Rhizobium sp. N324: one gene and its partner. The protein of the gene in region 1 interacts with the protein of each later gene in a pairwise test. Links are inferred from orthologs where the notes say so. Each region holds a gene or a part of one and is shown in the gene's direction. Other genes may lie near its edges. The genes, in order: nusG and rho.

The links.
Region 2: the proteins of nusG (region 1) and rho interact in binary tests that used the Escherichia coli proteins (3 or more experiments, as listed by UniProt). The link is inferred for Rhizobium sp. N324 from one-to-one orthologs.

What each region holds. Positions count from the first base shown.
Region 1 is NZ_CP013630.1:1,794,385-1,797,528, forward strand. What follows is about bases 217-3,041. They hold nusG (transcription termination/antitermination protein NusG), read left to right. Parts: upstream 217-1,276; coding sequence 1,277-1,807; downstream 1,808-3,041. Other genes in these bases: AMK05_RS08580 (NAD-dependent epimerase/dehydratase family protein), read left to right, coding at 217-621; secE (preprotein translocase subunit SecE), read left to right, coding at 1,059-1,259; rplK (50S ribosomal protein L11), read left to right, coding at 1,984-2,415; rplA (50S ribosomal protein L1), read left to right, coding at 2,420-3,041. Outside these bases: more of AMK05_RS08580, read left to right, coding at 1-216; more of rplA, read left to right, coding at 3,042-3,121. UniProt on the Escherichia coli protein: Part of the processive rRNA transcription and antitermination complex (rrnTAC). The complex forms an RNA-chaperone ring around the RNA exit tunnel of RNA polymerase (RNAP).
Region 2 is NZ_CP013630.1:4,635,970-4,639,216, reverse strand. Bases 115-3,042 are described here. They hold rho (transcription termination factor Rho), read left to right. Parts: upstream 115-909; coding sequence 910-2,175; downstream 2,176-3,042. Other genes in these bases: mnmE (tRNA uridine-5-carboxymethylaminomethyl(34) synthesis GTPase MnmE), read left to right, coding at 2,278-3,042; hemJ (protoporphyrinogen oxidase HemJ), read left to right, coding at 174-710. Also shown: more of mnmE, read left to right, coding at 3,043-3,247. UniProt on the Escherichia coli protein: Facilitates transcription termination by a mechanism that involves Rho binding to the nascent RNA, activation of Rho's RNA-dependent ATPase activity, and release of the mRNA from the DNA template.

The sequences.
Region 1 (3,144 bases):
AAGCCCGACAATGAGACTTTCCGCATCAACACGATGGGCACTTATAATGTCATCGAGGCCGCGGTGAAGCTTGGCATCAGGAAGATTATCGTCGCATCGAGCGAGACGACCTACGGCGTCTGCTTTGCCGAAGGCCATCGCGATTTCCACCAGTTCCCGCTGGAGGAGGACTACGACGTCAATCCGATGGATTCCTACGGGCTGTCAAAGGTGGTCAACGAAAAGACGGCCCGCGCCTTTGCCGAACGGTCGGGCTTCGACATCTATGCGCTGCGAATCGGCAATGTCATCGAGCCGCACGAATATGAGAGGTTCCCCACCTTTTTCGCCAATCCCGAGATGCGCAAGCGCATCGCCTGGAGCTATATCGATGCCCGCGACCTCGGGCAGATCTGCCATCTCTGCATCGAAAAGGACGGTCTCGGCTATCAGGTGTTCAACGCCGCCAACGACACCGTCTCGGCCAACACGCCGTCGAAGGAGCTTGCGCAGCGATTCTTTCCGAACGTGCCCTTCACTCGCGAGATCGGCGAATATGAAGGCCTTCTCTCCAACCGCAAGATTCGCGAGGTGCTGGGGTTCAAGGAAGAGCACGATTGGCGGAAATATGTGACGGTCTGAACGGATCCCGGCAGCGCGACGAGCAAGCCGATCGCTCGCATATACGCAGAATGGCTATGAAAATCGAAAATCGTGCTTGCCAATCCGCTGTCGTCGTCTTAAAGGGAGCGCCATGCTTTTCAGCAGCGATTTGCGGGCCTTGGCCCGGCGCTGAATGATCGGTGTGAAGGGGTATAGCTCAGTTGGTAGAGCGGCGGTCTCCAAAACCGCAGGTCGTAGGTTCGAGCCCTACTGCCCCTGCCATTTTCCTTGATGCGGGACAGCGCGGACATGCTCGCGGCATTCCGGCCGGGGATTGATGGGTGATGACTAATTTCGTTAAACTTCGGTTTCCCTCTTGTGTATTCGGAAATCGGTGTTTATTTAGGGTTCAACAGACACGCGGTGCGTGGGGCTGATAGTTTCAGCTTTACGCGCCGTAATTGCGTGGGCAGTCGATGGCATCCAAATCCAATCCGTTTGCGTTTCTGCAGCAGGTTCGCTCCGAGACGTCCAAAGTTACATGGCCGTCGCGCCGCGAGACGATGATCTCGACGGTTATGGTGCTTGTGATGGTGGTTTTCGCTGCACTGTTTTTCTTTGCCGCTGACCAGCTGATCGGCTGGGTTCTGAGCTTCGTGCTGAATACCGGCAACTGATACGGGTGGAGATGAAAATGGCGGCACGTTGGTACATCGTCCACGCATATTCAAATTTTGAAAAGAAGGTCGCTGAAGACATCGAGAACAAGGCTCGCCAGAAGGGGCTTGAGCACCTGTTCGAGAAGATCCTCGTGCCGACCGAAAAGGTGGTGGAAGTGCGTCGCGGCCGCAAGGTCGACAGCGAGCGCAAGTTCTTCCCGGGCTATGTCATGGTTCGCGCCAATCTGACGGATGAAGCCTATCACCTGATCAAGAATACGCCGAAGGTCACCGGCTTTCTCGGCTCTGACAATAAGCCCGTTCCGATTCCGGATTATGAAGCCGAGCGCATTCTCGGTCAGGTCCAGGAAGGTGTCGAGCGGCCGAAGGCCTCCATTACCTTCGAGATCGGCGAGCAGGTTCGCGTTTCCGACGGCCCGTTCGCGTCGTTCAACGGCACGGTTCAGGATGTCGACGAAGAGCGTTCGCGCCTGAAGGTTGAAGTGTCGATCTTTGGCCGCGCAACGCCGGTCGAGCTGGAATACGCTCAGGTCGAGAAGGTCTGATTGCAAGAGATTGGAAGCAGGCCTTGCGGCCGGTTTCCCGCGGACCTTGTCCGCACCCGCGTGGAAGGTGAGGGGTCTTAGCCGGACCCCAATGATCCGCACCACGCAACCGCAGCCGCCGGAGCGATCCGGCATCACGGGCCGGGCGACCGGCCGCTCATGAAAGGCAGAGAGATATGGCTAAGAAAGTTGCAGGCCAGCTCAAGCTTCAGGTCAAGGCAGGATCGGCAAACCCGTCCCCGCCGATTGGTCCGGCGCTTGGTCAGCGTGGCATTAACATCATGGAATTCTGCAAGGCGTTCAATGCCGCCACGCAGGAAATGGAAAAGGGCATGCCGATCCCGGTCGTCATCACCTATTACCAGGACAAGTCCTTCACCTTCGCGATGAAGCAGCCTCCGGTCAGCTACTGGCTGAAGAAGGAAGCGAAGATCACGTCCGGTTCCAAGACGCCCGGCAAGGGCGCCAAGGCCGGCTCCCTCACCAAGGCTCAGATCAAGACGATCGCAGAAGCCAAGATGAAGGATCTGAACGCAGCGGATATCGAAGGTGCAATGGCGATGATCGAGGGCTCTGCCCGCGCCATGGGCCTGGAAGTGGTGGGTTAAGATCATGGCTGGTAAGCGCACGCAGAAGATCAACGAAGGTGTTGATCCCACCAAGCTCTACGCTCTGAGCCTCGCCATCGGCATGGTCAAGGAACGGGCTGTCGCCAAGTTCGACGAAACCATCGAAGTCTCGATGAACCTCGGCGTCGACCCGCGCCATGCGGACCAGATGGTTCGCGGCGTCGTCAACCTGCCGAACGGCACCGGCCGTACGGTTCGCGTCGCCGTCTTCGCTCGCGGCGTCAAGGCTGACGAAGCCAAGGCTGCCGGTGCCGATATCGTCGGTGCTGAAGACCTCGTCGAAATCGTTCAGGGCGGCAAGATCGAATTCGATCGCTGCATCGCCACCCCCGACATGATGCCGCTCGTCGGCCGTCTCGGTAAGGTTCTCGGCCCCCGCGGCATGATGCCGAACCCGAAGGTCGGCACCGTCACCATGGACGTCGCCGGAGCCGTCAAGGCTTCCAAGGGCGGCGCAGTCGAGTTCCGCGTCGAGAAGGCTGGTATCGTCCATGCCGGCATCGGCAAGGCCTCTTTCGACGCCAAGGCTCTGGAAGAAAACATCCGCGCTTTCGCTGACGCCGTCATCAAGGCGAAGCCGGCTGGCGCCAAGGGCAACTACGTCAAGCGCGTGGCGATTTCTTCGACCATGGGTCCGGGCGTCAAGATCGAAGTCGGCTCGGTCACCGCAGCGCCGACTGCATAAGTTGATTGCCGGACCTCGGTCCG
Region 2 (3,247 bases), 2.8 Mb from region 1 along the record:
GATCCGATGCGCGTCGTTGCCGGCGGCCGGGCGTTGGAAGAGGGAGTTGACGATATTCTGAAGCATCTCGGCCATGGACCGCTGATCTTCAATCTCGGCCACGGCATCACGCCGCAGGCTGACCCCGAGCATGTGCGCCTGCTGGTCGATCGTGTGCGAGGGTCGACGTGAGGATGGAAAAGCAGACCGATCGCGGGCTCGGCGCCTACGCCCGCCGGCGCGCGCATTTTGCGCTGGCTTTCTTCGCGCTGCTGGCGGTCGGGCTTTTCGCGTGGAACCCGGATAATCTCTATCTCTGGATCAAGGCGCTCCACATCATCGCAGTGATTTCCTGGATGGCCGGGTTGCTTTATATGCCGCGGCTGTTCATCTACCACACCGATGCCGAACCGGGTTCCGTGCAATCGGAGACCTTCAAGGTGATGGAGCGTCGGCTGCTTCGGATCATCATGACGCCGGCGATGATGCTGACATGGATCTTCGGCCTCTATCTCGCCTGGTCGGTCTATGGATTCCAGGGCGGCTGGCTGCATGCCAAGATCGGCCTCGTCGCGCTGCTGACCGGGGTTCATATGTTCTTCAGCCGCGCTGTTAGAGCCTTCGAGCGGGATGAAAATCGCCGCTCGGCACGCTATTGGCGCTTCATGAACGAGGCGCCGACCTTGCTGATGATCCTGATCGTCATCCTCGTCGTGGTGAAGCCGTTTTGAGGACGAATTCGCCTTCAGGTTAAATTTGCTTCATTTTAAGCAGCCCTCTTGCGGCGGCGATTGCGAGTCGCTATTTTCCGCGCAACTCATCTACGTGGCATGTGTGTAGAGTTCAGTCGTCTGCGAGCCCTTTCGCAGTACCGAATACGACCCAACATCGCCTTTCCCCTGCAAAATTGAAAAGAGTATTGGTCACTTCATGGCTGAAATGAAGCTTCAGGAACTTAAAAGCAAATCCCCGACGGATCTTCTGGCTTTCGCCGAATCGCTCGAGGTCGAGAATGCCAGCACGATGCGTAAGCAGGAGCTGATGTTTGCCATCCTCAAGATGCTTGCCAGCCAGGATGTCGAAATTATCGGCGAAGGGGTCGTCGAGGTGCTGCAGGATGGTTTCGGTTTCCTGCGTTCGGCCAATGCAAACTACTTGCCGGGTCCGGACGATATCTATATCTCACCGTCGCAGATCCGCCGGTTCTCGCTCAAAACTGGCGATACCGTCGAGGGCCCGATCCGCGGGCCGAAGGAAGGCGAGCGCTATTTCGCGCTGCTGAAAGTCAACACCATCAATTTCGACGATCCGGAAAAGATCCGTCACAAAGTCCATTTCGACAATCTGACGCCGCTCTATCCGAACGAGCGCTTCAAGATGGAACTCGATATTCCGACATCCAAGGATCTGTCGCCGCGGGTCATCGACTTGGTGGCGCCGCTCGGCAAGGGCCAGCGCGGATTGATCGTCGCACCGCCGCGCACCGGTAAGACCGTGCTGCTGCAGAACATTGCCCATTCGATCACGGCAAATCATCCGGAATGCTATCTCATCGTTCTGCTGATCGATGAACGCCCCGAAGAAGTGACCGACATGCAGCGCTCGGTCCGCGGCGAGGTCATCTCCTCGACCTTCGACGAACCGGCCGTGCGTCACGTCCAGGTGGCCGAGATGGTCATCGAAAAGGCCAAGCGTCTTGTCGAACATGGCCGCGACGTCGTCATCCTGCTCGATTCGATCACCCGTCTTGGCCGTGCCTACAACACGGTTGTTCCGTCTTCCGGCAAGGTGCTGACCGGCGGTGTCGACGCCAACGCGCTGCAGCGGCCGAAGCGCTTCTTCGGCGCGGCGCGTAACATCGAGGAAGGCGGCTCGCTGACGATCATCGCGACGGCACTGATCGACACCGGCAGCCGCATGGACGAAGTGATCTTCGAAGAATTCAAGGGCACCGGCAACTCGGAAATCGTCCTCGACCGCAAGGTCGCCGACAAGCGCATCTTCCCGGCGATGGACATCCTGAAGTCCGGCACGCGTAAGGAAGACCTGCTCGTTCCGCGCCAGGATCTTCAGAAGATCTTCGTGCTGCGCCGCATTCTGGCGCCGATGGGCACGACCGATGCGATCGAATTCCTGATCGACAAGCTCAAGCAGACGAAGAACAATTCGGACTTCTTCGACTCGATGAATACATAATCCTTAGCCGGATTCATCCTTTGGAAGCTGGGGACATCCGAACGATGTCGCCAGCTTTTCTATTTGTCGGGATCGATTCGGGTTCGAACCGGAACAGGCGAGATGGCCATGTTGCATGATACGATCTTTGCGCTATCGAGCGGTGCCACACCCTCCGGTGTATCGGTCGTTCGAATCAGCGGTCCGTTGACCAAGGAGATCTTGGTTGGTTTGGTCGGATCGGTTCCGACAGCCCGTTATGCGTCCCGCCGAACGATTCGGGCTCGTAACAACCAGCCGATCGATAGCGGCCTCGTGTTGTTTTTTCCTGCACCGCACTCGTTTACCGGCGAAGACGTGGCCGAGCTGCAGCTGCACGGCAGCAAAGCGGTGCTGGCGGCGCTGTTCCAAACGCTTGGCGATGTTCCAGGCGTTCGCATGGCGGTCGAAGGCGAATTCTCCCGCCGGGCGTTTGAGAACGGCAAGCTTGATCTCGTTGAGGTCGAAGGGCTCGCCGATCTAATCGGCGCTGAAACCGAGATGCAGCGACGGCTAGCGGTCGAACACAGCGCCGGTGGACTTTCCCTCATTTACGATTCGTGGGCGGAACGATTGACGCGCGCCCGCGCGCTGATCGAGGCGGAACTTGATTTTGCCGACGAGGACGACGTTCCCGGTTCGGTGTCCGAGATGGTCTGGGCCGATATGGATAGGCTGCGCGGTCATATCGAGCACCATCTCGCGGCAGCGTCGGCCGGAGAGATTATCAGGGACGGCTTCAAGGTGGTCATCGCCGGCGCGCCGAACGCTGGGAAATCCAGCCTGCTGAACGCTCTGGCACAGCGCGATGTCGCCATTGTCACCGAGATCGCGGGAACCACTCGCGATATCCTGCAGGTCGATCTTGATATTGATGGCTATCTGATAAAGCTCTATGACACGGCAGGTCTTCGCCAGGCGGATGACCGTGTGGAAATGGAAGGCGTGCGGCGCGCCCGTGTCGCGCTCCGGGATGCCGATCTGGTGCTGCTGCTGGTCGACATGACGAGCCCGCTGCTTCCCGACGACTTGGACCCCGCTTTGCCGCATGTTA